DNA from 3 places in the Nocardioides hankookensis genome. Region 1 is predicted to be linked to each of the others. Evidence: riboswitches for the same ligand, from Rfam matches in the RefSeq annotation. Region 1 holds a riboswitch; each other region holds the start of a gene.
The links. A riboswitch is a leader RNA that binds a small molecule or an ion and turns the genes downstream of it on or off. The one in region 1 is predicted to bind cyclic di-AMP.
Positions count from the first base shown of each region.

Region 2: it holds a riboswitch for cyclic di-AMP, as region 1 does, so the genes downstream of both, ACFPYL_RS10670 (C40 family peptidase) here and ACFPYL_RS21605 (transglycosylase family protein) in region 1, are expected to answer to the same signal.
Region 3: it holds a riboswitch for cyclic di-AMP, as region 1 does, so the genes downstream of both, ACFPYL_RS22460 (C40 family peptidase) here and ACFPYL_RS21605 (transglycosylase family protein) in region 1, are expected to answer to the same signal.

Region 1 covers NZ_JBHSRJ010000009.1:452,984-463,361, forward strand. Annotated here, with positions in the region: gene ACFPYL_RS21595 (PrsW family intramembrane metalloprotease) at 1-46, opposite strand, end outside; gene ACFPYL_RS21600 (aminopeptidase P family protein) at 105-1,484, shown strand; gene ACFPYL_RS21605 (transglycosylase family protein) at 1,534-1,848, opposite strand; cyclic di-AMP (ydaO/yuaA leader) riboswitch at 1,853-1,996, opposite strand; gene ACFPYL_RS21610 (PGPGW domain-containing protein) at 2,127-2,531, shown strand; gene ACFPYL_RS21615 (glycoside hydrolase family 6 protein) at 2,538-3,719, opposite strand; gene ACFPYL_RS21620 (MFS transporter) at 3,921-5,171, shown strand; gene ACFPYL_RS21625 (hypothetical protein) at 5,346-5,858, shown strand; tRNA gene ACFPYL_RS21630 (tRNA-Arg) at 6,003-6,079, shown strand; gene ACFPYL_RS21635 (SCO7613 C-terminal domain-containing membrane protein) at 6,133-8,511, shown strand; gene ACFPYL_RS21640 (response regulator transcription factor) at 8,515-9,171, opposite strand; gene ACFPYL_RS21645 (adenosine deaminase) at 9,292-10,323, opposite strand; gene ACFPYL_RS21650 (DsbA family protein) at 10,337-10,378, opposite strand, start outside.
Region 2 covers NZ_JBHSRJ010000004.1:876,762-887,139, reverse strand. Annotated here, with positions in the region: gene ACFPYL_RS10710 (type II secretion system F family protein) at 1-494, shown strand, start outside; gene ACFPYL_RS10705 (type II secretion system F family protein) at 496-1,428, shown strand; gene ACFPYL_RS10700 (sensor histidine kinase) at 1,425-3,062, shown strand; gene ACFPYL_RS10695 (response regulator transcription factor) at 3,059-3,730, shown strand; gene ACFPYL_RS10690 (Flp family type IVb pilin) at 3,741-3,935, opposite strand; gene ACFPYL_RS10685 (Flp family type IVb pilin) at 4,047-4,274, opposite strand; gene ACFPYL_RS10680 (M48 family metalloprotease) at 4,455-5,699, opposite strand; gene ACFPYL_RS10675 (hypothetical protein) at 5,696-6,955, opposite strand; gene ACFPYL_RS10670 (C40 family peptidase) at 6,979-7,962, opposite strand; cyclic di-AMP (ydaO/yuaA leader) riboswitch at 7,989-8,160, opposite strand; gene ACFPYL_RS10665 (hypothetical protein) at 8,346-8,552, opposite strand; gene ACFPYL_RS10660 (lysylphosphatidylglycerol synthase domain-containing protein) at 8,554-9,489, opposite strand; gene ACFPYL_RS10655 (class I SAM-dependent methyltransferase) at 9,486-10,208, opposite strand; gene ACFPYL_RS10650 (hypothetical protein) at 10,205-10,378, opposite strand, start outside.
Region 3 covers NZ_JBHSRJ010000009.1:585,914-596,291, forward strand. Annotated here, with positions in the region: gene ACFPYL_RS22430 (type II secretion system F family protein) at 1-881, opposite strand, end outside; gene ACFPYL_RS22435 (type II secretion system F family protein) at 878-1,732, opposite strand; gene ACFPYL_RS22440 (CpaF family protein) at 1,746-3,026, opposite strand; gene ACFPYL_RS22445 (hypothetical protein) at 3,218-4,537, opposite strand; gene ACFPYL_RS22450 (hypothetical protein) at 4,537-4,929, opposite strand; gene ACFPYL_RS22455 (hypothetical protein) at 5,101-5,697, shown strand; gene ACFPYL_RS22460 (C40 family peptidase) at 5,724-6,293, opposite strand; cyclic di-AMP (ydaO/yuaA leader) riboswitch at 6,300-6,443, opposite strand; gene ACFPYL_RS22465 (ABC transporter ATP-binding protein) at 6,658-7,296, opposite strand; gene ACFPYL_RS22470 (ABC transporter ATP-binding protein) at 7,293-8,120, opposite strand; gene ACFPYL_RS22475 (hypothetical protein) at 8,113-10,378, opposite strand, start outside.

The DNA.
Region 1 (10,378 bases):
TGAACGCGGCCGACGACACGGCGCTCTCACGATGGGTTCCGGGCATGGGCGGCAGCCTATCGGGGGTGATCCGGAGGGCCGGATTCCCGGCGTACAGTGAGCCTGTGAGCGAGAACCAGTCCAGTCCAGCGGCCAGCACCGAGCCCAAGACCGAGTCGCACGACCCGGCCGTCCCCGCGGCGTACGCCGCGTTCATGCGCGAGGGCTGGGGCGACCGTGAGCTCGACCTCCCGGTCGCGGCCGTCGCGGGCCCGGCGGCGCAGCGCCGGCAGCGGCTCGCGGAGGCGTTCCCGGGCGAGCGGCTGGTGCTCCCGGCCGGGACCTACAAGGTGCGCGCCTACGACACCGACTACCGCTTCCGTCCCGACACCGCCCACACCTACTTCTCCGGCAACCAGACCAGCGACGCCGTCCTGGTGGTCGCCGACGGCGAGTCGGTCCTCTACGCCCGGCCCCGCTCCTCGCGCGAGACCGACGAGTTCTTCCGCGACCGGCAGTACGGCGAGCTCTGGGCCGGCCGCCGTCCGTCGCTCAAGGAGATGTCGGACTCGCTCGGCCTCGAGGTCCGCCACATCGACGACCTGCCGTCCTTCGACGACGGCCCCAAGACCCGCGACCTGACGACCGACCCGGAGCTCGCGCGGGTCGCGTCCGAGCTGCGCCTGGTCAAGGACGAGTGGGAGGTCGAGCAGCTCCAGGAGGCGTGCGACATCACGACGCTCGGCTTCGAGGACGTCGTGCGCGAGTGGGACCGCGTGCTCGAGTTCGGCGAGCGCTGGATCGAGGGCACCTTCTTCCGCCGGGCCCGCACGATGGGCAACGACATCGGCTACGACTCGATCGTCGGCGGCGGCAAGCACGCGACCACGCTGCACTGGATCGACAACACCGGCCCGATCACGCCGGGCGAGCTCGTGCTGCTCGACATGGGCGTCGAGAACACCTCGCTCTACACGGCTGACGTGACCCGCACGCTGCCGATCGACGGCCGCTTCACGCCGCTCCAGCGCGAGCTCTACGACCTCGTCCACGCCGCCCAGCAGGCCGGCATCGAGGCGCTCAAGCCGGGGGAGGCGTTCCGGGTCGGCCACAACGCGGCCATGGACGTGCTGGCGCACGGGCTCGAGGACCTGAAGCTGCTGCCGGTCTCTGCCGAGGAGGCGCTCGACCCCGAGAGCCGGGTCTACGCCCGCTGGACGCTGCACGGCACCAGCCACATGCTCGGCATGGACGTGCACGACTGCGGCCAGGCCGCACCCGAGTCGTACGCCGAGGGCACCCTGGTCGAGGGCATGGTCCTCACCGTCGAGCCGGGGCTGTACTTCCAGGAGGACGACCTCCTGGTGCCGGAGGAGCTGCGCGGCATCGGCATCCGGATCGAGGACGACCTCCTGATCACGGCGGACGGGTCGACCAACCTGTCGGCCGCCCTCCCCCGCACCTCGACCGAGGTCGAGGAGTGGATGGACCGCCTGCGCGGCTGAGCACGCAGGCGGCCCGTCTCGTCAGCTGATCAGGCTGATCAGGCCCGGATCAGGCGCAGCTGGGCCAGGCGCCCCAGCCCTGGCCGTCCTGGATCCGCTCGGCGACCCGGATCTGCTCGCGCTTGGTCGCGCGGCTCGGGAGGTGGGCGAACTTCCGGCCGCCGTACCCGTTCCAGGTGGACCTGCTGATCTGGAGACCGCCGTAGTAGCCGTTGCCGGTGTTGATGTGCCAGCGGCCGCCGGACTCGCAATGGGCGATCCGGTCCCAGGTGCGGGTGGAGGCCGCGTCGGCCGTCGTCGTGGTGGCGACGACGGGCGTGATGGTGGCCGCCGTCAGGGCAGCCGCGGACACGAGAGTGCGCATGCGCATGGGTTCTCCTCGACGCCTGCGGAGTTAGCTGTCGGGTTCGGGCGGAGAGTGGCCCGGCCGCACGGGTGCGGCTTCACCCCGAGGGTCGTCGTACGACCCGGAGACCTGGGTCCCCCGTCCCCGTCCTCGGAACTCGAGTCACACGCAGCCGGACGGGGCTCGGCGTGGCTGCGGGCGGTCCCGGTCTGCCGGGACTCCTCGACGGTAAAGGGCTCGGCGGAGCGATCCAAACTCGCTCAGACGCCTCTCAGACCGGGCTGCCACCCTGAGGCGTGCCCGCCGACCACTCGCTCTCGCCCCGTGCCCACGCTCTGCTGACCCGGATCGAGGCGTGGTCCGACGCCGGCCCTGTGCGGGCCGCTGTGGTGAAGGTCATGGTCACGGTCGGCGGTCCGCTGGTCATCGCCGCGGGCGTCGCGATGCTGGTGCTCCCCGGTCCGGGGCTCGTGGTGATCGCCCTGGGCTTCGCGCTGCTCGCGCTCGAGTACGACTGGGCGCGGCACGCGCTCGGGCTGCTCGGCCACGGGCTGGGCCGCGTCAAGCGCGCGCTCTTCCCGCACGAGTCGTCGCCCGCCCGCAAGCTCCTCGGCCTGATGACCACGGTCGGCTTCGTCGTCGCCACGACCGTCCTGACCTCGGCGGTCACCGCGCTGATCGGCACCCAGGCGCTGGCCTGATCGCGGTCAGGGGGTCGGCAGCAGGGGTCCCGGCCACGGCGTCGACCGCGCCATGGTGATCGCGCGCTTCATCACGAACGGGTCGGCCTGGTTGTAGAGCCACGGCCGACCGAACCACACGAACCCGTCGACGTAGCGCCGGGCGGTCGTCCGGTTCTCCTCGGTGAGCCCCCAGTCCGGGGCCGCGGTGCGGACCGTCGGCGGGATGCCGAGCGTGACGCAGCGGGTCTGCGCCGCGGTCCGGCAGACGCGGGCGTTGTCCTTGAGATCGCCCTTGCGGGCCGGGATCACGTCGGGCCAGGCCATCGGGCGACCGCTCTTGGCGGTGTCGAGGATGAAGTGCTTGTCGCCGTACCCGTCGCGCTGGAGGATCCCGACGATGCTCGCGCCCTGGGCGATGTTGGCGTCCGGGCCGTTGTAGTGCGTCGAGTCCAGGGCGAAGCCGCGCGCGTACTCGATGCCGGTGCGCTCCAGGAGCGCGGCACACCGCTCCGGGTCCGCGCCGTAGCCGTTCTGGCACCAGTCGGCGGCACCGGCGTCGATGTAGACGCTGGTGCGCGGCAGGGCCGAGAGCGTGCGGGTGGCCCAGGTGAGCAGGCGGGCCTTGGCGGGGCGGTCCGGGACGCACCACAGGAACGGGCCGTCCGGCTGCATCACCACCAGCATCGGGGTGTCCGCGATGCCCGCGGCGAGCTGGTTGATCCAGCGGCGATAGCTGCGCTTCTCGGCGGCGGTGGACCGGCGCTCGCAGCCCTCCTGCTCCCACGGCTTCATCCGGAAGACCGCGATCTGCACGAGCTTCTCGGGGTCGCCGGCCTGGGCCGAGGCGATGTGCTTCTCGACGGTGGACCGGATGCTGGAGTCGGGGACCCAGCCCCCGAACCACTTGGTCCGCGGTCGCAGCCCGAGCTTGGAGAGCAGCGCGGCCTTGGTGCCACGGGCCTTCAGGAACGGACCCGACACCTGGTCCTGCGGACCCTGGTAGACGCCCCACACGCGGCCGGCGAGCGGGTTCGTCGGGTTCTCGGCGTACGCCGGCTCGGCCGCCTGCCACACCTCGACCGAGGGGGCGAGCGGCTCCCGCGCCGCCGTGGCGCCTGGGGTCGGTCCGGTCAGCAGGGTCGCGAGCAGCAGCAGCAGCAGCAGCAGCAGCAGCGCGAGGCTGCCGCGGGCGGCTGACGATCGCACGGTGCTCCTCTCGGACCGGTCTGGACAAGGGTGCCGACCGGAGGCCCGGCCTGTTCACGGATCGGCAGAAATGCCCGTCGCCTGAGCGTCCGCGAATGGGTGGCCCGCGGCGGTGCGTCGTACGATGGGGGTGCAGAGGGTTTCACGCGTCTTGGAGGTGGGTTCGGCGCGTCGTACAGACGCACCCGAAAGGCACCGACCGTGTCACCCCTCGCCTCCTACCGGCGGCTCTTCGAGCTCGCCGGCACGCCGTACGTCGTCGTCGCGTTCCTCGCACGGCTCCCGCTGGCCATGAGCCAGCTCGGCACCCTCCTCCTCGTCTCCGAGGCCACCGGCAGCTACGGCCTCGGTGGTCTCGCCGCCGGCGCCCTGGCCGTCGCCAACGCGATCGGCGCGCCGTTCGCCGGGTCGCTGGCGGACCGGGTCGGCCAGCGCCACGTGGTGCTGGTGCAGTCGATAGCCGGCGCCGCCTCCCTGACCCTCCTGGTCGCGCTGGTGCACGCCGGCGCCTCCGACGCCGCGATCGTCGGCACCGCCGCCCTCGCCGGGCTCGCGATGCCGCAGGTCGGCCCTCTCGCGCGGGTCCGGTGGCGCCCGATCACGGCACGCACCGGTGCCCAGCAGCGCCGGCTCGTCGACGTGGCGTTCTCCTACGAGGGCGCCGCCGACGAGGCGTCGTTCGCGATCGGCCCGGCCCTCGTCGGCCTCGGCGTCGTGCTGGTCTCCCCCGGCGGCGCGCTGCTGCTCGCGGCCGCGCTGCTCGCCGTCTTCGGTACGGCGTTCGCGCTGCACCGCACCGCCCGGGTCGTGCGTGGTCAGGGTGCCGCGCTGCCCACCGGCCGCCTGGTGACCCCGGTCCTGGTCGTGCTCGTCTCGGCCCAGCTGCTGATCGGCACGCTCTTCGGCGCCACCCAGACCGGCACGACCGTGCTCGCCACCGAGGTCGGCCAGCCCGGCATCGCCGGTCTCGTGCACGCCACCCTCGGCCTCGGCAGCGCGCTCGCCGGCATCGCCACGGCGTACATCCCCGAACGCTTCGGCCCCGAGCGCCGCATCCTGGTCGCCGCCGGTGCGCTGCTCCTGCTCTCGCTGCCGCTGCTGCTCGTCGGCAGCCTCCCGGCCCTGGTCGCCGCCGTCGCCCTGCTCGGCTGCGCGGTCGCGCCGTTCATGATCGGCGTCTTCACCCTCGCCGAGCGGGTCGTCTCCCCCGGCCGGGTCGCCACCGCGATGACCGTCCTCGCCAGCGCCACCGGCGTCGGCTACGCCCTCGGCTCCAGCGTCGCCGGCCGCCTCGCCGACGCGCACGGCTACACCGCGGCGTTCGCCGTCACGGTCACGGCGATGGCCTGCGCCCTCAGCCTGGTGTCGCTCTCACAGCGTCGACTGCGTACGGCTCTCGCCGACGCCGCGGTCGGTGCGACGATCGACGAGCCGGTCCTGGCAGCCGCCTGAACGGTCCCTCCTCGGGTGGCGTCCTCGCCGATCCTGGCCAGGCATGATGGATCGGTGCACCATCGCCGCGAGGAGGGTCGAGCCGTGCTCGTCGCAGCGCGACGAGAGGGCTGTGAGCGGCGGCGCCACGAGCCGAGGCACCGCCTTCGGCCGGCGGGAGTGCGGACCTCGGCCGTGACTGCGCTTCTGATCGTTGCGCTGCTCGGGTGCGACGACTCCGACCAGGTCGACGCGTTGACGGGCCCCGCGTCGGAGCGCGAGATCTGCGTCCCCGCCGATGGCGGGCCGTCGTACGTCGTCGGGGTCGCGACCGCTCAGAACACCGGTGACGCCCCGGTCACGATCACCTCGGTCGAGCTCGACGGCGCCAAGGGACTGGACCTGGTCGACACCTCGGTCGTCACGCTGGGCCCTGACCGGCCCGTCGGGGAGTTCGGAGTGTGGACCGGGGACCCGCCGGACTTCGGACCGGACGACGCGGACGTCGAAGCGCTCTGGGAGGACCGGACCCCCGCGATCGGCGCGACGATCGAGCCTGGCGACGGCGCGGACACCAACTTCATCGTGCAGCTGCACGGCGCAGACGGCGCGTCGTCGGGTCCGCTCCGGGTGGAGTACGAGGACGGTGACAGTGGCGCGGGATCGTGGACCTCCAACGTCACCTATCGGGTCTCCTCGACCTGCTGACGCCGCACTCATGACGGATGTCGGTGGGGCGACGGCGTGCAGAACGGGCCGGAGAGCAACCTCTAGACTTCGCGGCGGGGCGAGTGAACGGCCAGGATCAGCAACTGACACCCAGATGCCTTCTCGACAGTTCTTCCACCCCACGCCCCTGTAGCTCAGCTGGATAGAGCAAGAGCCTTCTAATCTCTAGGTCGCAGGTTCGAGTCCTGCCGGGGGCGCCATCTAGGGATCCGTACTCAGGCGGGCTGAGTACGCCGGGTGGGTCAATGACCGCATGCCTCGCTTCGCCGATCCGTTCGTGTGTCCCAGCTGCGGGACCCGACTGCCCGTCCAGGTCTCCCGCTGTCCCGGTTGCGGTCTCGACCTCGGGCACCCGCTGGCCGCCGAGCTGTTCCAGACGCTCACGACCGCCGACGGCCTGCTCACCCAGCTCCAGGCTGCATCCGTCGCGATGCCGGCGGCGGTCGAGCGGACGGCGTACCCCGCACCAGCGGTCCTGCCGCGACAGCCTCGTGGCCTCAGCGGTGCCTCGGTGCCGCGGATCCTGCTCTCGCTCGGTGCCCTGTGCCTCCTGGTCGCGGCCGTCATCTTCCTGGCCGTGGCATGGACCTGGCTCGGCGTCGGCGGTCGTACGGCGGTCCTGGTCGCACTGACCGCGACCAGCGGAGGCCTGGGCGTGGTCCTCGGGAGGCGCGGCCTCCAGGTGGCAGCCGAGTCGCTGATCACCGTCTCGCTCGGGCTCCTGATCCTCGACGTGGTCGGCGCGGACAACGCCGGGTGGCTCGGCGGCCTCGACCCGGCCGCTCTCGTCTCCGTGGCCAGCGCGACCGTCCTCGTCGCCGGGCTCGCTTTGAGCGTGACCACCCGGCTCGTGGCGCCGCAGCTGTTCGCGGCGGTCGTCGTCTCGACCCTCGGTCTCGGGATCGCGGTCACGACCGAACGCCCACAGCTGGTGGCCGCTCTCGTCGCCGTGGCGTACGCCGTCCTCGCCGCCACCACGCGCCGGACCGGGCTGGTCGTCCTCTGGGTGTCGGCGGCGGTCGGCGGCGCGTGGTGGTGGTTCTGGTTCGCCGTGTCCGGGCTGAGCGAGGCGGCAGACCACACCACCTGGGGCGGGCTCTGGCTGGACGGGCACGGCTACCCGTTCCTGGTCGCCGCCCTGCTGCTGCTCCTCCCCCTTCTCGTCGTGCGGACCCAGGACGCACTGGTGCGGGCGCTGATCACCACGTCGATCGCCATGCTGACCTTCCTCGTGGCGCTGCCGGCCCTCGACGAGGGCCCGACGGTGCTCGCCCTCGCGGGCCTGGCCGCCCTCACGGTCTGGACGGTCGTCACGTTGGTGGTGCCGCCGCGGTGGCGGGTCGTCCCCATGGTCTCGATGGCGCTGGGCGCTCTGCCCGTGGCGGCCGTCGTGCTCGTGCTCACGCCCGCTGCCGTCGCCAACGCCCTCGACACCACCTCGCCCTTCGCCGGCACCCTCGACCTCCGGCTGGACGATCCCGTCCTGGACGCCGCGCCCGCCCTGTTGGCCGTGGGAGTCGCGGCGCTGGTCGCGGCTGGGCTGGCGCTCGTGCGACGTACGCCGGGCCACGTGGTCGCCGGCGGCGTGATCGTCGCCGTCGGCATCGTCGGCACCCTCGCCCTCCACCCGGTCCCGCTCTGGGTCGTCACCGCCGCCCTCGCCGCCCTGGGCGCTGCGCTCGTCGGCGTACGGCGTGGACCGGGCGAGACCGGCACCGGCGGAGCGGTCCTGGCGGCCGCCGGCGTCGTCGCGCTGCCGAGCGCCACCCTGACCGCGCTGGTGGCGGCCCTGGTCGTGGGCGCAGCGGTCCTCACCCGTTGGCGCGGGACCTTCGACGGCGCAGCGGAGGCGGGTGGGCTCGTGCTGCCGATGGCCGGCGGCGCCTTCGTCTGGTCCACGCTCGCCGCGCTCGACGTCTCCACCGAGTGGCGCGGGCTCCCGGTGCTGGTCGTCGTCGGGCTGTTGGCGATCGCGATCGCCGCCCCGGAGGTCGAGACCGGCGCCGCGGCGACCGGCTTCCTCGCGGCCTCCGGCGCGGTCGCCGTGGCCGGGGACCAGGCCACCTCGCTGGCCGTCCACCTCACGGTCGCGGGTGCGCTGGTGGTGGCGAGCGCCCTGGTCCACCCCGACCGGCGGATCTTCGCCTGGCCGGGCGGCGCGCTGCTGGCGCTCGCGACCTGGGTCCGGCTGGCCGACCTCGGGGTCGAGGCACCCGAGGCCTACACGCTGCCGATCGCGGGGGCACTGCTCGTCGTGGGTCTGGTGCAGCTGCGCCGCGACCCGACGGTCTCGACCCAGCACGCGCTCGGCCCCGGCCTGGTGCTCGCCACGGTGCCGTCCCTGCTGTGGGTGCTCGTCGAGCCGGTGTCGCCCCGCGCGGTGCTGCTCGGCGGCGCCTGCCTGACGCTCGTGCTGCTCGGCACCCGGCTCCGGTGGAGCGCACCGCTCGTCGTCGGGGCGGCGGTCGGCGGCGTCCTGGTGCTGCGCGAGCTCGCGCCGTACGCCGCGACGGTGCCGCAGTGGGTGCTGATCGGGATCGCCGGCACGCTGCTCACCGTCGTCGGCATCACCTGGGAGAGCCGGCTGCGCGACGTACGCACCACCGCCGGCTACCTGCGCCAGCTGCGTTAGCGCTCAGCGGTGGGAGGGCGGGACCACGCTGCGCATCCGGTCCGGCTCGAAGCCGTGCCGCATCCCCCAGGCGACCGCCTGCGAGCGGCGGGTGACGTCGACCTTGCGGTACGCCGTTCGGATGTAGGTCTTCACCGAGTTGATCGAGAGATAGGTGCGCTCGGCGATCTCCTGGTTGCTCAGGCCCTGGGTGATCAGCGCGAGCACCTCCGCCTCCCGCGCGCTCAGCCCGAACTCCCGACCCGGCCACTCGCCGGAGGCCGAGCGGTCCGCGACATTGCTCTCCGCCGGCGTGACGGTCTCGCCCCGGTGCGCCGCCTCGATGCCCGCGACGACCTGCTCGGCGTCGAGGCCCTTGGAGAGGTAGCCGGCGGCGCCGCGCTCGATGGCGGTGCGCACCAGCTGGTCGTCGACGTTCCAGCTGAAGATGACGACCCGGGCGTCGCCCCCGTGCACGAGGACGTCCAGGTCGACGCCGTCGCCCTGGATGGCCGCGAACGTGTCGTAGAGGATCACGTCGACGTCGCTGATGACCGGCAGGCTCGAGTCCAGCTCGACGATGCTGATGCGGTCGCGATGCGGTGCGAGCATCGCCGCGACGCCGGCAACGACGATCTCGTAGTCGTTCACGACCGCGACCCGGATAGGTCCCTCTCCCATAGCCGGCAACCTTACTTCTGTGACCGGGTCGACACGCGCGTCAATGCGTCGATTCGGGGCCGCCGGGGGATAGAAAGGACACGGCCCCGCTTGGTATGAGCTCGCGGGGCCTCATTCATTTCAGGACGCGCCGGCGGCGTACTCGTCGATCTCGGTCAGGATCCGCTCCTTGACGGCGTCCTCCGCGAACGACGCGCGCACGGCGCTGCGTGCCAGGTCGGCCACGCCCGTCTCGTCGAGGTCGAGGAGGTCGGCGGCGATCTCGTACTCGCGGTTCAGCGTGGTGCCGAACATCGGCGGGTCGTCGGAGTTCACGGTGAAGGTGACGCCCGCGTCGCGGAACGCCCGGATCGGGTGCTCGTCGAGGCTCGCGACCGCGCGGGTCGCGATGTTCGAGGACGGGCAGACCTCGAGCGGGATGCCGGTCTCGGCGAGGTGCGCGAGCAGCTCCGGGTCCTGTGCCGACCACGTGCCGTGGCCGATCCGCTCCGCCCCGAGCAGCCGCAGCGCGTGCCAGACCGTCTCGGGTCCGGTGGTCTCGCCGGCGTGCGGGACGCTGTGCAGCCCGGCGGCGCGGGCCGCGTCGAAGTGCGGCTGGAACTGCGGCCGCGGCACCCCGATCTCGGGCCCTCCCAACCCGAAGCCGACGAGCGCGTCGGTGCGATGGTGGAGCGCGTAGTCGAGGGTGGCGTCGGCCGAGGGCACGCCCGACTCCCCCGGGATGTCGTAGATCCATCGCAGCACGAGCCCGAAGTCGCGCTCGACCGCCACCCGGGCGTCCTCGAGCGCCTCCGTGTAGGCCTCGATCGGCATGCCGAGCTCGGTGCTGTCCGGGCGCACCGAGGTGTACGGCGTGCACGTGAGCTCGGCGTACCGCAGGCCCTGCTCGGTCGCCATCTCGCGGCCGATCTCGTGGGTGAGGTAGCGGATGTCCTCCGGCGTCCGGATCAGGCCGACCACCGCGAGGTAGACCTCGATGAAGTGGCCGAAGTCGCGGAACTCGAAGAAGCGGCGCAGCTCGTCCGGGTCGCTCGGCACCGAGCCCGGGTGGCGCTCCGCGAGCTCGGACACGATCCGAGGCGAGGCGGAGCCGACGTGGTGCACGTGCAGCTCCGCCTTGGGCAGGTGCTGGATGAAGTCCGCGATCGTCACGGGCGGCAGTCTGTCACTGCAGCTGCGAGATCAGGTTCTTCGCGATGTCCTCCTG
Region 2 (10,378 bases), on a different contig from region 1:
CGGGCGCCCTCGAGGCGGGGCTCTCGCTCCCCCAGGCCGCCGACACGATCGTCAAGGAGGGCATCGAGCCGATCTCGTCGGAGTTCCGGCGGGCCCTCGTCGAGACCCGGCTCGGTGTCGACCTCGAGGACGCCTTGGAGGGCGTCGCCGAGCGCCTCGAGAGCGAGGATCTCGGCTGGGTCGTCATGGCGATCCGGATCCAGCGCCCGATCGGCGGCAACCTGGCCGAGCTCCTCGGCACGGTCGCGGCGACGATGCGCGAGCGCGAGTACATGCGCCGCCAGGTCGCCGCGCTCGCAGCCGAGGGCAAGCTCTCCGCGTGGGTGCTCGGCGGCCTGCCCCCGGCGTTCCTGCTCTACCTCCTGGTCACGAACCGTGACTACGTGATGCCGCTCTTCACCACCCCGATGGGGCTGGCGATGTTGGCCGGCGCGGGCACGCTGCTCGCGGTCGGCGTGTTCTGGATGAGCAAGATGGTGAAGGTGGAGGTCTGAGATGGTCCTGCTCTTCGTCCTCGGAGTCGGCTTCGTCGCCGTCGCCCTGGCCCTGACGGCGGCGGCCCTGCGGCCGGGCGTCCAGCCCGGCGGCGTCGCCCGCTCGATCGCCGTGCTGGAGTCCATCACCTCCCCCGCCCCGACCTCGCTCACCCGCGAGATCGACCCGCCCTTCGCCGAGCGGATCCTCGAGCCGATGCGCCGTCGGGCGCTGCGGATCGGGCGCCGGCTCACCGGCGCCGACTCCTCCGAGCGGCTGCGGCACAAGCTCGACCTCGCCGGCAACCCGCCCGGCTGGACCGTCGACAGGGTGGTGTCCGGCAAGGTGCTCTGCACCCTCGTCGGGTTCGCGATCGCGCTGGCGCTCTCGCTCGTCCTCGGGGTCTCCCCGATGATGCGGATCGCGTTCCTCGCCCTCGGCGCCGCGGTCGGCTGGTTCGGCCCCAACCTCTACCTCTACCAGCGCACCTACGAGCGCACCGAGCTGATGCAGCGCGAGCTGCCCGACGCCATCGACCTGCTCACCATCTGCGTCGAGTCCGGCCTCGGCTTCGACGCCGCGATCCAGCAGGTCGCCCGCAGCACCGAGGGTCCGCTGGCCGACGAGTTCAACCGGATGCTCCACGAGATGCAGATCGGCAAGGGCCGCGGCGACGCGCTGCGGGCGCTGAGCGAGCGCAGCAACGTCGCCGACGTCCGCTCCTTCGTCGGCGCCATGGCGCAGGCCGACTCCTTCGGCATCCCGGTCGCGCAGGTGCTGCGCACCCAGTCGCACGAGATGCGGGTACGCCGCCGGCAGCGCGCCGAGCAGCGCGCGCAGCAGGTGCCGGTCAAGATCACGGTCCCGCTGATCTTCTGCATCCTGCCCTGCCTCTTCATCGCGGTGATGGGCCCGGCCGCGATCTCGATCATGGGCAGCGGGATCGGCCAGTGAACAGACGGAGCAGGCGGGTCAGCCGGGCGGGCTCGGAGCTCACCGCGGCCCAGCGCAGGCGGCGTGGCCTGGCCGGGATCGCCCGGGTCTTCGGCCTCGTGGCCGTGCTCGCGCCGGCGGTCTCCTCCCAGGAGGGCGTGGTCCTGCTCGGGGTCGGCACGGTCGGCCTGATCTGGGCGGTCACCCAGGTGGCCGAGCACCGGATGGTCCGCGGCGTCTTCGCCGTCGAGGTGGTCAGCGCCGCAGCCGTCGGGCTCGTGTGCGCCGTCACCTGCAACCTCGCAGAGGTGTCGGGCCCCGGTATCCTCGGGGTCCTCGCCATCCCGCCCGTCACCGCCGCGATCCTGCGCGGCGCGCAGGCCGGGATGTTCGTGCTGGGCGCGGCGTTCGCGGTCTTCGTGACCGTCGCCTGCCTCGCCGACGCCATGACGATCCAGCTGGCGAGCACGACCTTCACCTGGCTGCTGACCGGCATCGGCTTCGGCCTGATCGGCGCGGCCCTGCACAGCACCCTGCTCGGCTCCGACCAGCTCGCCGCGCACCGGACCGCCCAGTCCCTCATCCACCAGCTCGCGTCGGTCTCCGACCGACTGGGCTCGCCCCTGGAGCCCGAGGTGCTCGGCACCGACCTGCTCAACCGGCTCAGCGCCTCGCTCAGCGACGCCGACCTGCCGGCGCGCGGGCTGATGCTCCAGGCGCCGAACGACGGCGAGCTGGTCTGGGTCGCGGGCGCGTCCGCCGGCTCGAGCGCAGACCTGGCGCTGCGGGCGGTGGCCCGGGCCCGGCCCGCCGTCACCGGGCACTCCTTCGCCGTGCCGCTGCTCAGCGACGGCCGGGTCATCGCTGTCGCGTCGGGCCACCTGTCCCCCACGGTCGACCGGATCGCCCTCGGCGAGCGTCTCCAGCGCCTCGGTACCGGTCTGGAGGACCAGGCCGTCGTGCTCGAGACCGCCCTGCTCTTCACCCGCTTCCGCAACACGGCCACCGTCGCCGAGCGCCGCCGGCTGGCCCGCGAGATCCACGACGGCGTGGCCCAGGACCTGGCCTCGGTCGGCTACCTGCTCGACGCCATCAACGGCCACCCGGACCCGCTCGAGCAGGCACAGCTGCTCGACCAGCTGCGCGGCTTCCTCGGTGCTGTGCTCTCCGACCTGCGCCGCGCGCTGGTCGAGCTGCGCACCGACACCGGCCCCGGCCAGAGCCTCGGTGCCGCCCTGGAGGACATGGCCCGCCACGTCCAGACGCTCACCGGCATCGCGTTCCACGTGCGGGTCGACGAGCAGGGCGCCCGGCTGCGCCCCGAGGTCGAGTCGGAGCTGCTCCGCATCGGCCAGGAGGCGATCACCAACGCCGTCCGGCACTCGGGCGGCAGCAACGTCTGGGTCACCTGCCGGGTTGCTGCGCCGTACGCCGAGGTGACCGTCAGCGACGACGGCACCGGGCTCGGCGCCGCCCGCGCCGACTCCCACGGCCTCCAGATCATGCGCGAGCGCGCCCGCCTGATCGGCGCCGAGCTCCTGCTCACCTCCCGCCCCGGTGGCGGTGTGGTGCTGAGGGTCCGAGCGCCCGGTGCGCTCGGCATCAACGACCTCGACTCGGGCACCGAGTCGCAGACCGGAAGGGTCCCCGCATGACAACGCCTACTGCTGGCCAGACCACCCCGACCACGGTGCTGCTCGTCGACGACCACGACCTGGTCCGCGCGGGCCTGCGTGGCGTCTTCGACCGCGAGTCCGACCTCGCCGTCGTGGGGGCAGCGTCCACCGTGGCGGAGGCGATGACGGCCTACGCCGACCTGCGGCCCGACGTCGTGGTGACCGACCTCCAGCTCCCCGACGGCACCGGCATCGACATCGTGCGCGCCGTACGCCGGGGCAACGACAAGACCGGCCTGGTCGTGCTGACCATGCACACCGGTGACCGGCCGCTGCTGGCTGCGATGGATGCGGGCGCGTCGGCGCTGGTCGGCAAGGATGCCCCCTCCTCCGACGTGGTCAACGCCGCCCGCCGTTCCGTGGTATCACCGCGGTCGTTCGCAGCGGCCGGTCTGCTCCAGGCCCTCGGTCGTCGGGCCGCCCGCGAGTCGGGACGCCTCTCGGACCGGGAGACCGAGATCCTGCGGTTGCTCGCAGACGGGCTGGGCATCGGTGAGATCGCCGGTGAGCTCTACATCAGCCGGTCGACGGCGAAGACGCACGTCGCCCGGATCTACCAGAAGCTCGGAGCCGCCAACCGCGCCCAGGCCATCGTCATCGCGATGCGCACCGGGTTGCTCTCGAGCGTCGACACGATCGGCGTCTAGCCGACCGCGGTCAGTTCTCGCAGTCCGCGTCCCCGCCGTTGGCGGAGGCGATCTGTCCGGCCAGCTTGTCGCAGCCGGGGTCTAACAGGGTGTCGCGGACCATGCCGCCGAGCGTGAAGACGACCGTCACGACCAGGGCGGCGATGCCGGCCACGAGCAGGCCGTACTCGACGGCCGAGGAACCAGTCTCGTCATGGGCTCGCATCAGCTGCTCCTCGCTGCCGATTGAGTGTCCAACGTCCAGAAATGTGTTTCGGCCGTGGTCCGCGTTGCGGGGGTCGCGGACCACGACCGAAAGCTTGGGTAGGTCAGGCGATCACGAGCAGTCGGCGGTGCTGGCGCTGTTCGTCGCAGCGGCCTGCTCACCCGAGATCGAGTCACAGGTGTCCTGGAACGTGTCGCTGATCATGCCGCCGAAGATGAAGACGACGGCCACGATGAGGGCCGCGATGCCGGCCACGAGCAGGCCGTACTCGACGGCGGAGGCGCCGGCCTCGTCGCGCTCGGCGCGGGAGGTGTGGAGGAGGTTGCGCAGGTGCTCCATGGTGAATCCCTTCAAGTTCGCACCGGGCCGGTGGGGGTACCGGTTCTGCCGGTCCGGGGCTTGCCCCGATGACAGGAATCCTCGTCCGCCCCGTGGTTGAGCGGGATCGGGTGATGGTCTCGACCGGAGTAGTCCGTTCGGGCCATACGGGTCCGCCGAACGTCCTGCTGTCGGATCGGCTCAGTACCCGCGATCGTCGAGCTGGCGGGCGATCGCGATCCGGGTCAGCCCGATCGGGTGCGAGCCGAACCAGAACTGGGACACGGCCGGCGGGGTCGGGTCCGCGAGCGAGCGCAGCGCGAGCTCGCGCTGCACGGCCTCGAACGCGCGGGCGTCCCGGGTGACCAGGAGCGCGTCGACGTCGGCCCGGGTCTCGATCTGCCGGCTGATCGCGTTCTGGATCGGCGAGGAGAGCAGCGTCCCGATCGCGACCAGGGCGAGCACCAGGGGTACGACGGCGGGGTCGCGCATCGGCGGGCGCCCGCGTCCGGCGAGCGCGCCCACGAGGAGCGCGAGCAGGCCGACCCCGAAGACCGCTCCCGCGGCGCCGATCAGGGTGCCGGTGCGCGGGTCGTCGTGCTTCGCGTGGGCGAGCTCGTGCGCGACCACCGAGAGCGTCTCGTCGCGCGGCACGTCGTTGACCAGGTTGTCGTAGAGCACGACCCGGCGGGTGCTGCCGAAGCCCGACACGTAGGCGTTCAGGGTCGTCGTACGCCGCGAGGCGTCGGCCACCAGGACGTCGTCGACCGGGACGCCCTCCTGGTCGGCCAGGGCCAGCACCTGGGTGCGCAGCGGCCCGTCCGGCAGCGACGTGAAGTCGTTGAAGATCGGCTCGACCAGCACCGGGTAGACGAACGAGCCGAGCACGACGAGCGCGCCGGCCAGGGCCGCGGCGACGGCAGGCCAGGCCCGCTCCCACCGGCGTGCGCAGCCGATCAGCACGACCAGCAGGACCGAGGTCGCGAAGACCTGCACCGCCTCGGTGCGCACCAGGTCGGCGGCGAAGCCGCCCCAGCCCTGCTCGCTCAGCCCGTAGTCGAGGACGTGGCGGCGCATCAGCACCGCGAAGGGCAGCGTGATGACCCGGCCGACGACCACCACGGCCGCGACCGCGAGCACGACCCGCACCCACCACCAGCCGGGCAGCCGCCCGACCAGCCGTGGACCCCACCGGCTGAAGCCGAGGACGCAGGACACGACGAGCGAGACCGCGAGCGAGCTCCAGCTCCAGACCCGTGCCCAGCGCGAGTAGTCCTCGGCGCGGGCGATCTGCTCGGCGGTGAAGACCGACGCGGCCGGCACCGGGCCCGGTGTGCCGCCGGGCACCGGGTGCCAGGGCACCAGCAGGATCGCGAGCACCACGAACGCGCTGCCCCCGACGGCGGTGACGACCAGGGCGACGCGGCGGTCCGGCGTCGCGGTCACGAGGCCAGCTCCTGCAGCTCGCTGCGCCAGTCGGCGGTCAGCTCCGCGACGGTCAGGCCGGTCTCGGCGACGAGCGCGGCCGGGAGGGGCTGCCCGCGGTCGACGGCCCGGTAGAACGCCACCAGGTCCGCCTCGCTGGTCTCCTGCGCGATCTCGCGGCACGCCAGCCAGGCGCTTTCGTACGTCGCGCCGAGGTGCGGCGTCCGGGTGCCGAACGCCCCCTCGTCGGGCAGCCGGCGTGGCGCGCCGCTTCGTCGTACGGCGGCGATGATCTGGGCGGCCGACCGGTCCACCGGCAGGTCCACGTCGCGCAGCGCCACGTAGTCGGCGAACCCCTCGAGCAGCCACAACGGCGTGCGGCTGTCCCAGGCGCCGGTCGCGACGTGGGTGGTCTCGTGGCTCATCACCACCTGGGCGCCGGTCGGTCGCAGGCTGCCGAAGACGTCGGGGTTCACGAACACGTGCACCGGCGAGCTCGGCGCGCTCGAGCCGTCGGCCGAGGTCGTGACCGCCGCGATCTGGTCGTAGTCGCCCTCCTTCGCGCCCAGCGCGGCCTCGAGCGCGTCCACGGACGCGGGCACCTCGACCACCAGGCCGCGGCGCCAGCTCGGCAGCACCCGGCGCACGACCGGCACGGCCGCCTCGGCGCGCGCGGCGTAGTCGTCGGCGACGTCGGAGGAGCCTGCGACGACCACGAGTGTCGAGGGCGTGCGCCGTACCTGCACCGGCCCGGACAGCCAGACCGGCGAGACCCGCCCGCCACCGCCGAACCCGGCCAGCGCGACCCGGTTGCCGTCGTCGACCAGGTGCACGTCCACCTCGGCGCGGCCGGAGACCGTGTCGAAGCCCCGGAACCGCCAGGTCGCGTCGACCGCGGCGTCCCAGGCACCGTCGGAGGTGGGCGCACCGTCGTCGTCGACGTAGCGCAACGTGAAGTCGCCGACGTCCAGCGCGTCCGCGTTGGCGACCAGTGCCGCCAACGTGTCGCCCGCGGCCGGGTCGCCCGCCGGCGCCAGCGCGCGGGCGGCGTCCTGGTCGCGCTCACGCACTGCCGTCTCGAACGCCGCGAGCGTCGTGGTCGCGAGCGTCGGCTCGACGCTGGGGCGGGCGGCGCGCGGCGCCGGCGCGACGTACGTGTCGTCGTGGGTGAGCGACCAGGCGAGCAGGGCGGAGGCGACCAGCAGGCACAGCGAGAGGCCGGCCACCCACCAACGCGGGCGACCGGCCTCTCGAGGCTGATCTGGCGTGACGCTCACCCCGGCATTCTGCCGGGTGGCTCCTAGCCGGGGCGCACCGCACCGACGTACGGCATGGCGTGCAGGCTCGTGACGCGAACACCCGAGCTCGGGTTCTCGGCGTTCACGATCATGCCGTTGCCGATGTACATGCCGACGTGGCTGATCGGGCTGTAGTAGAAGACCAGGTCGCCGGGCTGCAGGTCGGACTCCGCGATGTGCGGGCCGGTGCTGTACTGCGCGCTCGAGGAGTGCGGCAGGCCGACGCCCGCCTGGGCCCAGGCCATCATCGTCAGGCCGGAGCAGTCGAAGGCGCTCGGGCCGGCGGCGCCGTACACGTAGCTCTTGCCGACCTGGGCGAGCGCGTACTGGACCGCGGCGGCGGCACGACCGGAGACCGGGACGTCGGACGGGAGCCGCACGACGCCGCGCGAGAGCATCTCCTCGCGCTCCTTCTCCTTGAGGTCGCCGAGCACGGCCTGCGCCTCGGCGAGCTTGTCGTCGACGACCGACTTCTCCTTCGCCAGGACCTTCTCGGTCTCAGCGACGTCGGCGGCGCGCTTCTCGGTGGCGCTCTGGCGGATGCTCAGCGCCTGCGCCTCGGTGGCGTACTTGTCGAACAGCTGCGACTGGAGGTCGTTGAACGCCGACATCGTCGAGAGCTGCGCGAGGAAGGACTGGGGGTCGTCGGACAGGGCGACCTGGCCGACGGTGGAGAGGCTCTGCCCCTCGTACTGCCGCACGACCGAGTCCTGGACCTGGCCGCGGACCTCCTCGAAGGCGTCGTCCTGGCGGTCCTGGTCGGCCTTCAGGGAGTCCAGGTCACCCTGGAGGTCCTTGAGCTCGAGCTTGGCGTCGTTGTAGCGCTCCTGCGCCTGCTCCGCCTCGTGGTAGAGCTTGTCGACGCGCTTCTGGACGTCGTCGATGCTGGGCTCGGCCTGGGCGGGCGTGGTCGGCATGAAGCCGACAGCGGCGATCATGGCGCCACCCGACAGCATCGTGATGAGTCGCTTGCGGCTCTTCTGCACGGGCGGGCGTTCTCCTTGTGACGTCGTACGCCTACCGGGTGAGCTGACGGATTCGGGCACGACATTTGCCCTACCCCGCTCCGAGGTGGCCCGAGTGCCACCGCCGTCACAGGGATTCACCCCTGGCAGCGGGCGGGCCCGCTACCGATGGTTCCCCGGCTCCGGGCCTCCGACAGGTCGACGGGCCCGGACTCAGCGCGGTGGCCGCGCGCACCTGAGTGATGCACGTCCTCGGCCACCTGAGCGACTGAGGTTAGTCTGCGCCCCCACTGTCGCCAAACTCTCCATCGGCAACGCGCCGTAAATTTGCAAGGAGTTTGTGCGCGGCCCTGCCGAATCGGGTGGCCACCTGTCACACAGGTCACATCCGCCCCACCAGTCACTCAGGCGGACTCCATGTGCGGCGGGTCCACCGGCCGCACCAGTCGCAGCGGCGGGACCAGCCCGCTCTCGGCCAGGACGTCGAGCGCGCGCTGCTCGTCGTCGTCGAAGGTCAGCTCGGGGGGTGGGCCCAGCAGCACCGTGACCACGCAGTCGTGGCAGTGCAGCCCGCGCACCTCGCAGGTGTCGCAGTCGATTCTCGTGCTCATGTCAGGAACGCTCCCAGCCGCCACCGACAGTGGGGTCCGGCACGACGGCCCTCCGGCGTGTCGCGCGCACGACTGCCCACGCGAGGAAGGCCAGGAGCAGGTCGCCGCCGGTGAGCAGCGCGCGGGTCAGCAGCGCCAGCGCCGTGGCCGTGGTGACGCCGGTGACCGGCGCGAGCAGCGCGACCAGGGTGACCTCGCGGGCACCGATGCCCGCGGGGGCGAGCACGACCAGCACGCCCACGGCGTACGCCGTCGTGAACGCCCCGGCGGCGACCGGGAAGAGGTCCACCGACGGGCTCGGGGCGAGCGCGATCATCGCGGCGGCGTAGCAGGTCCAGGTGACCGCCATCAGCCCGACGAGGACGCCGACGGCGCCGGGCGAGAGGCGCAGGTGGCCGGAGCCGCCCGCCAGCCGGGAGCCGACCCGCTCGACGACCGGGGGCGTGAGGCCGACGACGCAGCCGACGAGCCCGAGGACGACCAGCCACGTCGGCAGCCCGGGCGTCCACCAGCCGGAGACGGCGAGCATGCCGGCGACCAGGCCGGAGGTGGCGAGGTTGAGCCAGAGGAACATCAGGGAGGTGCCGACCGTGACCCGCATCGGCACGTCGAAGCCGCGGGCCAGGTCGGCGTGCGCGCCCATCGACCAGACGGAGCCGGGGATGTACTTGCCGAGCTGGCCCACGAAGAAGACCCGCTGGCCCTCCCCCGGCGGCATCCGGTGGCCGTAGCCGGCGAGCAGGCGCAGCCAGGCGACGCTGGTGACCAGCAGCCCGGCCAGCACGAGTGCCGCGGCGACCACGAGCCCGACGACCGACGTGCGGTGCACCGTGTCGAGCAGCTCGCCGCCGCGGTCGTGCAGGCCCCAGAACGCGAACCCCAGGACGGCCGCCAGGAAGACCCAGCGGAGCACGTCCATGAGCCGCCCGCGGGTCATGCGGACACCTCGCGGCGGGGTACGGCGATCACGGCGGTCCGGGTGGGGTAGGGCAGCGACGGCGTGACGCCGCGGGTCCAGGTCACGTGCAGCCGCGTCCCGAGCGCCTCGATGGCGTCGCGGTAGCGGGCCCGGTCGACGTTGTCGAAGAGGATCAGGCCGCCGTCCGCGAGCCGGTCCAGGGCGCGCACCAGGCACGCCTCGCGGGCCCGGCCGTCGATCACGATCAGGTCGAACTCGCCGTCGACCCGGTCGATCGCGTCGGCGTACGCCGTGAAGTCGAGGCCCGCGAAGCCCGGCTTGGCGGAGGTGACCCCGCCGGGGCCGCGGCGCGGCTCGACGACGAGGAGGTGCACGTTGTCGAGGTCGCGCGCGCTCAGCTCGCGGGCCATCCGGCCGCCCCAGGCGGCGTCGTGCTCGATGCTGGCGACCGCCGCCGCCCGGGTCGCGAGCCACAGCGTCGAGGCGCCGGACCCCCACTCCAGCACCCGGGCCCGCGGGCGGGTGCGGAGGAAGTCGTCGACGACGTCGATCGCGTCGAAGGTCCACCAGGGCACGCCGAGGCGGAACATGTCGTCGGCGTCGTAGACCGCGAGCAGCGACCGCACCCACAGGCCGCTGCGGGACCGGCCGGCCGCGCGGTCGAGGACGGCGAGAACGCCGGTCGCCGCGAGCACCGAGCGCAGCGTGTGCACGGACCAGACGTAGAGACGCTTCACCGGACGGTCCCCTCCTCGAGCTGCAGGCCGAGCACCCGGACGTCGTGGTCGGCGTCGCGCACCCGGACCAGCAGCCGCCCCTCGCCGTCCTGCGCCGCGAGCGCGGCCGGGACGGCGGCGCGCAGCGTCGAGCCGTCGCCCGCGACGGGCACAGCCTCGCCGTTGACCTC
Region 3 (10,378 bases), 130 kb from region 1:
GTCACCGGCAGCACCAGGAAGACGACGGGCACCATCATCAGGACCTCCTTGCGGGCGGCGGTCTCGATCAGCTCGCGGCGTCCGGCATCGCGTACGTCGGCGGCCTGCGCGTGCAGCACGTCGGCGAGCGGGGTGCCGCGCTCGACCGCGACCGCGACGCCCTGGGCGAAGCGGGACACGATCGGCAGGCCGCTGCTCGCGGCCATCGCGTCGAAGGCGCTGCTGACGGGCTCGCCGGTGCGGACCGCCGAGAGCACCTGGCCGAGCTCGCGCGAGAGCTCGCCGCCGCTGCGTCGTACGACGCGGTCCAGCGCCATCACCGGGCTCTCCCCCGCCGCCACGGCCAGCGCGAGCAGCTCGGCGATCGTCGGGAACTCGGCGAGGATCTTGCGCTCCCGGGTGCGCACCTGGGACGTGAGGTGGGTGTCGCGGGCGAGCACGCCGGCGACGAAGGCGATCGCGCACGCGAGCAGCCACAGCACGACAGAGCCGGGGTGCGTGAGCACCCGGAGCAGCGCTACGGCAGCCGTGACGGCGAACGCCACCAGGCCCCAGACCACCTGCTCGACCCGGAACTCGTGGACGGTCTTGTCGATCCCGGCGCGCTCGAGGCGGCGGCGTACCGACGTGGCACCGCCCAGCACCCGCTCGACGGTGTCGGCCGCCGAGCGCAGCAGCGGCCCGAAGACCCCGACGGCCGCCGAGGTCGGGGCCGGTGCGACCCGCGGCCCGGCGTCGTCCAGGAGGGGCAGGTCGCGCAGGTAGGGCAGCACGCGTACGGCGAGCTGCGGGCGCCGGATGGTCCGCACGCGAGCGGCCACCAGGAGCAGCCCGGCGGCCGTCGTGGCACCGAGGAGGGCACCCCACATCGCCGGGCTCACGACAGGATCCGGCGTTCGACGGGAAGCCGGCCGATGCGCATCATCAGCCGGTAGGCGACCAGGCACAGGCCGGCGCCGAGCGCGAGCACGAAGACGCCGACCGGCGACGCGTAGCGGTGGATGACGTCGGACTGGAACGACATCAGGAGCAGCACGAGCCAGGGCGATGCGACCGCGAGGCGGGCGCCGTTGACCGTCCAGGCCTGACGGGCCTCCATCTCCGAGCGGGTCCGCGCGTCCTCGCGCAGGTAGGTCGAGAGGTTGCGCAGCAGCCGGCCCAGCTCGCCGCCGCCGACCTCGCGGGCGATCCGCAGCCCCTCGACGACCCGGTCACCGACGGGGTCGGCGAGCCGCACCTTCAACCGGTCGAGGGACTCACCGAAGCGACCGGTGACCTGGTAGTCCAGCGCGAACTGGTCGAACGCCTCCCGCAGCGGCGCCGGTCCGCGCACGGCCAGCCCGGCGAGCGCGTCAGGCAGGGACATGCCGGCGCGTACGGCGGAGGTGAGGTTGTCGACCGCCTCCGGCCACACCTCGGCGAGCTCCGCCTGGCGGCGCCGGGCCCGTCCGGACACGACCGCCACCGGCAGGTAGCCGCCCATCAAGCCGAAGGCGAGCGCGACCGGCGGCGTCCCGGAGACGACCTGCATCACCAGCGTCGTGGCGAGGCCGCAGACCAGGCACAGCACCACGAACCCCGCCACGGAGACCTGGCCGAGGCCGGCTCGCGCCAGCAGGTCCGACGTACGACGTGAGGTCGGAGCGGCGTCGCGCGGCCGGCGGGGCAGGACGAAGGCGCTCCAGACGAGCAGGAGCCCGATGCCGACGCCCAGCCCGACCAGCGCGCCCATCACTGCCCTCCCATCACGGGGCTCCGGCCACGATCCGGTGCACGTCGATGCCGGCGCGTTCGTAGCGTTCCAGGTGCGGCGGCATGCCACCGGCGCGCTGCAGCTCGCCACCACGGCGCACGAACACCGGCTCGGTCTCGATGACGTCCTGCTCGACGCGACCCGGCACGCCGACGATCTCGTTGACCCGGCGTACGCCGCGCTCGTCGATGCCGAGGTGGACGACGAGGTCGACCGACGACGCGACGGTCGGGACCACGAAGCGGGCGGAGATGTTCTCTCCGGCGAGCAGCGGCAGCGTGCACATCTTGACGAGGGCCTCCCGCGCGCTGTTGGCGTGGATGGTGCACATGCCGGGCAGGCCGGCGTTGAGGGCCAGGAGCAGGTCGAGACACTCCTCGGCCCTGACCTCGCCGACGATGATCCGGCTGGGCCGCATGCGCAGGCTCTCCTTGACCAGGTCGCGGAGCTGGATCTCGCCGGTGCCCTCGAGGCCCGACTGGCGGGTCTGCAGCGCGACCCAGTCGGGGTGCGGGAAGCGCAGCTCGAAGACCTCCTCGGCCGACACGATCCGGTCCCCGCCGGGGATGGCGGCCGCGAGGCAGTTGAGGAGCGTCGTCTTGCCGGCCTGGGTCGAGCCGGCGACCAGGATGTTGAGCCCGGCACGCACCGACGCCTCGAGGAACGCCGCGGCGGACGGCGTCATGCTGCCGAGCTCGACGAGCTGGCTCAGCCGGCCGGCGCGGAGCACGAACTTGCGGATGTTGACTGCGGAGAATCCGCGGCTGATGCCCTCGAGGACGACGTGCAGCCGGTGGCCCTCAGGGAGCATCGCGTCGACGAAAGGGCTGCTCATGTCGATGCGGCGCCCGGACGACTTGAGCATCCGCTCGACGAGCTCCTGGACCTGGGCGCTGGTCAGCACCAGCGTCGTGAGCTCGTGGCGGCCGTTGCGGGCGATGAAGACCCGGCTCGGGTCGTTGATCCACACCTCCTCGACGCTGTCGTCGTCGAGGAACGGCTGGAGCGGACCGAAGCCGGACACCCGCGCGACCAGCTCACCGACCATCACGCCGACGTCGGGGACCGGGGCGACGACACCGGTCAGGCTGCGGTCGTCGTGCTCGCGGACGACGCCCTCGGCGATCCGGCGGACGAGGGCCGCCTCGCGCTGCGGGTCGACACCCTCACGGCGTACGTGCTCGCGGACCTGCTGGTCGAGGTGCTCGACGAGCTCGTCGTGCGCACCGGCGCTGTCGTGGGTACGGCGTACCGAGGGGTGAGTCAGGGACATGCAGGGCTCCCGAGATGGATCCTTCGCAGCCAGTCTTGCCTGCAGCCACCCCGGCGAAACAGCCCGAGATCGCTCCCTGTGGACAACGAGCGAACGAGCAAAGGGATAGTCCCTGACGTTTCGGCCCTTCCGAGTGCCATCGGAGGACCACAACGTCAGGGACTATCCCTGCCCGAGACCTGCCAGCGAGGTCAGTCGAGGACGCCGGGGGCGGCTCCCTCGTCGTCGACCCACTCCTCGCCGACGTCGAAGAGCTCCTTCTTCTTGCCCTTCTCGTCGTCCTTGCCGCGACCGGAACGGCCGGTGGGGCCGGCGCCGGAGCGTCCGCCCGAGCCGCTACGACCACCCGAGCCACCACGCCCGCCGGAGCCAGAGCCGCGACCACCGGCGCCCGAGCCCGAGCGACCGGTGGCACCGGCACCCGAGCGGCCGGACGTGCCGGAGGTGGCGGACTTGCCGGCGGCGGTGGAGGCCGCACCGCTGCGTCCGAGGGTGCCGGCGCCGCCGGTGCGGGCCGAGCTGCCGATGCCGCGCACGGCACTCGACGCGGTGCCACGACCGGCCGTCGCGGCCGCGCCGCCCGAGCCCGGCAGCAGGCCACCGCCGCGGAGCGCGTTGGTGAGCTTGGCGCCGATCAGGCCGGCGGCCGCGCCGCCACCAGTCGCACCGAGGACACCGAGGCCAGGACCGGACGAGCCGGGTCCGGCGATCTCCGCACCGCCGATCGGGGTGCCCGGCATCGTCGTACCGCCGGCCACCGTCGGGTCGTAGGTGCCGGTGCCGTCGGTCCCGCCGGTGTTGTTGGGCACGTAGTCGACGGTCGTCGTCGGGTTGCGTGGCGGGTGCTTCGGCTCGGTGCCGGTGGTCCCGTGGCCCGGGTCGGCGTGGCCGCTGCCGATGGTCGCCGTCGACATCGGCCCGACCCCGGCGGAGCCGCCGCCAGACCGGCCGGGGGCGCTGCTGGGCGGCGGGGGTGGAGGCGGCGGGTCGGGCTCGCCGTGGATCTCCTTCATCGTCGCCGACGACTTGCCGAGGGCCTCGTCGAGCGCGTCGGCGTGGGCGCGCGCCTTCTCCTCCTGCGCGGCGAACGCGGAGGCGAAGGCCGACTCCTTCGACTTGCTCGTCGCCTCCTTGGCGAGCTCCTCGTCGGTCGCGTTGTTGCCGGGCGCCCGGTACGGCGTGGGCTCCGACATGTCCTCGAGCTTCGCCTCGTGGTCGATCGCGGTCTGGATCGCGTCGCCGGCGTGGCGGAGGGCGTGGTGGCCCTTGAGCAGGACCTGCGCCTTGGCCTCCATCGCGTCGGCGGACTTCTGGAAGGCGGCGTCGACGGCCGGGCCGGTCTCGCCACCGATCGCCCACTTGACGGTGCCGGCCGCGTTCCTGAGGTAGTCGCCCACCCCGGTGAGCACGTCACTGCACTTCTGCCACTCCGTGGCGGCGCCGTTCACCGCGCCCGGGTTGCCGCCGGTGACGGCCTTGGTCAGGCGCTCGGCCTGGGGTCCGCGCACCATCAGCCCTCACCTCCCGAGCGGTCACCGTGGAAGTTGTGCGAGTTGAGGTGGGACGCGGCGTCCGCGAGCTCGTTCTTGCGGCTCGGCGTCAGGTCGGCCGCGGCCTGGAGGTCGGTGTCGTTGAGGTGCCGCGAGAACTCGTTGAGGTTCGTCGCGTAGCCCCGCAGGCCCTCGACCATCTCCTCCAGCGCATCCTTCACGTGCTGGTGCGCGATGCTGACCTGGTTGTCGAGGTCGGAGCCGGCGTCCGAGCCGCCGAAGACCCCGTTGATCGTGGTCGGTCCGGCCTGGTGGATCTCACCGGCATGTGTCTCGAGGATGTCCCTGCACGAGTTCACCAGGGCTTCTGGCAGCCCCAGCATCGTCAGGATGTCCAGTGGTCCCGTCGTCATCTCAGCGCTTCCCCCGAAGAAAGAGTCCGTTCGCGCCGTAGCGCCCTCGTAGCCCCACCTCCCCCGTTGGCGCGGCGACAAAACCTCCCCGGCCCTGCTGCTCGTCCGGTTTCATCGCGCGCCCGCGCGGGGAAGGGTGACCACGACGTTCTCGGACCACCAGGAGGCACCGTGTCCCGCCCCCGTGCTGTCGTCGCCATCGCCGTCCTCGGCCTCACCCTCGCGCTCGCCGGGTGCAACGACGACGACCCCGGCACGAAGGCCGACCCCACCACGTCGCCCTCGGCGTCGTCCTCCGGCGACAGCACGTCCGCGTCGCCGTCCGACGACGCGTCACCGAGCGTGGCGCCGGCCACCGGGCCGCAGCTGAAGATGCCGAACGCGACGATGAACGCCCCGGAGGGCTACAAGAGGACGAAGAAGATCGTCGACTTCTCCGTCGACGCCTCGTCGCCCGACTTCACCAGCAGCGTCACCCTCATGGCCCTGGAGTACGCCGGCCCGACGTTGCCGCTGGACCTCATGTACGACGCCGTGAAGGACTCGTACGAGAAGAAGGGGTACAAGCGCCTGCCCGACCAGGAGATCGACGGCGTCACCTTCTACCACATCTCCGGCAAGAGGGACCGGTATGCCGTGGAGGACGTCTTCGCCGTCCGGGACAACGGCTATGAGACCACGATCCGCTACGCCCTGGACCCGAAGATCCCAGCGGCCGAGCGGGAGCAGCTGATCGCGGAGGGGCTCGCCTCCTTCAAGTTCAGCTGATCCCGCTCCCGCTCAGCGGCGGTGCCTCAGCGCCCGCGCAGGGTGCCCGGGAACCAGCTGTTGGTCCACACGGGGTCGGTGCGCACCCGGGTGCCGGAGTACGGCGCGTGCAGCACGAGCCGGCGACCGTGCTTCCAGCCGGCGTACACGCCGACGTGGTAGACGCCGCCACCGTCGGTGAAGAACATCAGGTCGCCGCGCTTCATGGCGCTGCGCGAGATGTGCCGCGCGAAGTGGGCCTGCGCCGAGGAGGTCCGCGGGATGCCGTGGATGCCGGCGCGGCGGAAGCTGTAGTAGGTCAGGCCGGAGCAGTCGAACCGGTTCGGGCCGGCCGCGCCGTACGCGTAGGGGTCGCCCTTCTGGGCGACCGCGGTGGTCATCGCGCGGAAGACCTTGGAGTGCTTGGGCCGGTGGTGCTTCGGCTTCGGGTGCTTCGCGGCGGCCGCGTGGGTCGCGGCGACGGCGGCGTGCGCGTCGGAGGTCGGCGCCGACGTGAGCAGGCCGACGGCGAGGGCGCCGCTGAGGGCGACCCGGACGCCGGTCCGGCCGCAGGCGCGGGCCAGGGTCGGCAGAGCTGTGGGCAGGGCAAGAGACATAGCGTGGTTTCCTTCCCACGCCTGCGGGGTTAGCTGTCGGGTTCGGGCAGGAAGGTGCCCGGCCGCCAGTCGGCGGCTTCACCCCGAGCGGCCGTGTGGCCGCGAAGGTGGATCCCCCACTCCTGCCCGTGCTGTTTCAGATCGTCGATCGGTCCGAGTGTCCGACCTGGCGGACCGGTACCGTGAGCGGGCAGGACTCGGCGTGCTCGGGGACCGGTGTGCTTGGTGCAATCGTCAACGACGGTAGCCACGCGAAAGTACGGATCACGATTCCACAAACGACGGTTTCCGTGGCGCAGGCCACATCCCCCGCGTGAAATCGTCGCCCAACTGGACGCAGATCACACAGTTCGAGCCGTGTAGTTCAGCCCAGGACGCGCCCGTCCTCGAGGCGTACGACGCGGTGCGCGACCTCCCAGACGCGCTGGTCGTGGGTCGCCACGAGCACCGCCGAGCCGGCCCGGGCGGCGTCCGCGAGGACCCCGATCACCTGGCCGACGTGGTCGTCGTCCTGGTGCCCGGTCGGCTCGTCGAGCACCGCGAGCCGCGGGTCGAGGACCAGCGCCCGGGCCACCGCGACCCGCTGCTGCTCGCCGAGCGAGGTGTCGGTGACCCCGCGCCGCGCGAACGCCACCAGGTCGAGGTCCTCGGCCAGCCGGGCGAACCGCTCGGCCGGGTCGACGCGGGCCCGGTGGGCCGGCAGCACGATGTTGTCCTCGACGGTCAGCCCCGCGAGCAGGCCGTGCTGCTGCGGCACCACGGCGATCATCGACCAGTCGGCGATCTCCGCGGTCGGGCGGCCGTCGAGGGTCGCGGTGCCGTGGTCGGGGTGCTCGATGCCCGCCGCGAGGTGGCAGACGGTCGACTTGCCGGAGCCCGACGGGCCGGCCAGGGCGACCAGCTCGCCCGGCTCGACGCGCACGGAGATGTCGTGGAGCACCTCGACGCGGCGCCCGCCCGCGCCGTACCCGTGGGCGACGCCGACCAGCTCGAGCGCGGTCACGACTCCCCCTCCGGCGCCCGCAGGCGTACGCCGTCGGCGTCGACCTCGACGATCACGCGGCGCGAGGGGAAGAGGTCGAGCACGGCCGGGGGCAGCTGGAGCCGGCCGGTCGCGTCGATGACGCCGGTGGTGTCGCGGCGGGTGGTCTCGCTGGAGAGCACGCCGTGGCGCAGTCGGAGCAGCCGGTCGGCGCGGTGCATGATCCGCTCGTCGTGGCTGCTGATCACCACCGCGACGCCGTCGGCGGCCGCGGCCAGCAGTGCGTCGACGACGACGTCGGCGTTGGCGTGGTCGAGCTCGGCGGTCGGCTCGTCGGCGACCACCAGCGCGGGTCGGCCGGCCAGGGCCAGCGCGACGGCGAGGCGCTGCTGCTCGCCGCCGGAGAGCGCGAGCGGCAGGTGGTCGGCGCGGTGCTCGAGGCCGACCGCGGTGAGGGCCTCGGCCGGGTCGCCGTCGGCGCCGCGCCACGACGAGACCTGGCGGAGCTGGTCGACGGCGCGCAGGTGCGGGAAGACCGCGAGCGCGGAGCGCTGCGGCACGAACCCGATCCGGCTGCGCCGCAGCCGGCGCAGGTCGCGGGTCGAGGCGGCGCCGATGTCGCTGCCCAGAACGGTCAGGGTGCCGGCGCTCGGCCGGTCGCGGGCGCCCAGCATCGTCAGCAGGCTGCTCTTGCCCGAGCCGGACGGCCCGGCGACGACGGTCAACGCGCCCGGGTGCACCTCGAGCCCGATGCCGCGCAGGGCATGGGTCTCCCCGGTCGCCGACCGGAAGACCTTGACCAGGTCCTCGCAGCTGACGGCGGGAGCGGACACGGTCTCAGCCACCACCACGAAGCACCTCCGCCGGATTGCGCCGGCTCGCGCGGCGGGTGCCGAGGAGCCAGGCGAGCAGCACCGTCACGACCAGCACGACGAGCAGGACGACCAGGTCCGCGACGCCGGGACGCGGGCGGGTGAGCGGCGGGATGGTCGCGGCCGCGTCGATGATGGTGGGGCCGAGCACCAGGACGGCGCCGGCGACCAGCGCGGCGAGGACGGCGGTCGCGACGGCGTACGCGACCTCCCAGGAGCGCGACCGGGCGAGCTCGCGCGACGACCAGCCCATCCGGGACAGCAGCACGTCGGAGACGGTGTCGCGGTCGGCCAGCCGGAGCGCGAGGACCAGTGCGCCGGCCAGGGCCAGCACGAGCATGACGACGCCGAGCGCGAGGACGTAGCCGGCGGCCCAGGTCGAGGCGATCAGCCCGTTGGAGATCGCCTCCTCGGCGGAGGTCACGACGTCGCCGTCGTTCGCGACGCCGGCGGCGCGGAGGTCGCGGCGCAGCTGGGCGGACGAGCCGTCGGACCACACCCACGACTCGAACGCGCCGGCGTCCTTGCTGGAGGCGCCCTCCAGCTTGGGGTTGACGGTCTTGAGGACGAGCCGGAAGAGCCGGCGGCTGCTGGCGACCACCGTCGAGTTGCCGGTCTCGGTCTCCGAGCCGGGGAACGCCGACACGACGCCGACGACCTCGAACGAGATCTGGAACTCCGAGTTGAAGTCGAGGGTGCCCTGGTCGCCGACCTCGGAGTCGGTGGTGCCGGCGAGGATCACCGGGAGGACCCGCGGGTTGCCGCCCTTCACGGTGCGCTCCAGGCGCGGCAGCAGGTCGCGGCCGGCGTCGAGCTCGCCCGAGCGGCCCCAGTCGGCGACGCCCTCGAAGCTGGTCGGCTCGATCGACATCAGGGGCTCGTCGCCGAAGTCGGGCAGGATCGCGACCGAGCGCCGCCACACGATCGAGGTCCCGTCGGCGGGCGGGGTCACCAGGCCGCGCATCTTCTTGCCGCGGAAGTCCTCGGCCACCTCGATCGACGTCGACGCGCCGGCCAGGGCGGCGGTCTTGTCGGCCACCCCCTCCTCGATCCCGCGGTGCACGGTCAGCGCGTAGGCGAAGAGCCCCAGCGCGATCCCCACGACCGCGGTCAGCGCGGTGACCTCTCGCATCACCTGGCCGGTACGCCGGGTGGCCAGCCACCGGGCACTGCCGGCCTTCGTCCGCCCGAGCCGTCGACCGCGGAGCCAGGCGACCCCACGCGAGATCAGCACGGCCACGGAGGCCGCGACGAGCACCGGGAAGACCATCGTCAGCGCGGACCCGCTGCGGTCGCCGACCTCGATGGTGAGCACCGCCGCCGCGACGACGACTGTGGCGGCCAGCAGGGCGGCGGTCCAGGGGACCGCGCGACGGCCGCGACCCAACCGCGAGAGCCGGTCCATCCGGTCGGTGCCCATCGCGGCCAGGGCGGTGGTCGCGGCGACGAGCAGCAGCGCGGCACCGGCGGCGAGCACTGCCCGGACCACGTCGTCGGAGGCGACGGCGAGCCCGGCGTCGGTCGGCGGGCCCGCGGTCAGGACGCCGAGGCAGGCCAGGGCGATGCCGAGGGGCGCGGCGACCACGCAGGCGATCAGCACCTCGAGCGCGGCCAGCGCGGCCACCTCGGCCGGGCGCAGCCCGAGTCCCGAGGCGAGCAGCTGCTCCCGGCGGCGGCTCCGTCCGAGCAGCACCCAGCCGGCGACCAGGAGGGCGGCCGCGAGGACCTGTCCGGCCACGGCGTACGGCCGGACCTGGTCGCGGGCGCTGTCGGCCGTGGCGTCGGCCTCGAAGACGATGTCGGGGAGCCCGGTCGCGACCGCGAGCTCGGCACCACCGAGGGGCAGGCCCTGGCTGAGCGCCGAGGCCAGCGGCGTCGAGGCGAAGGCGTCGTCCGCGAGCTGCTGCACCTGCCGCACGGTCGTGGTGGCGTCGTCGGGCGTGATGCCGTCGTGGAGCCGTAGGTCGGCGACGTAGAACGGGGCCTCGCCGGTGCGCAGCAGCAGCCGGTCGATCGTGCGGCGGTTGCCGATGGCGAGCGGGCTGCCGTGCGACGGGTCGTCGGGGTCGACCGGCAGGTACCACCGCTCGGCGTCCGGCATGCCGCGCAGCGCGGTCGGGAGCGACGAGCCGGGCGCCGTCTCGTAGGTGCCGGCGAGGACCGTCGGGCTGAGCTGGGGGGCGTCGGGGAGGAAGGTCTGCTGGAGCCCGATCTGGACGCGGTCGCCGACC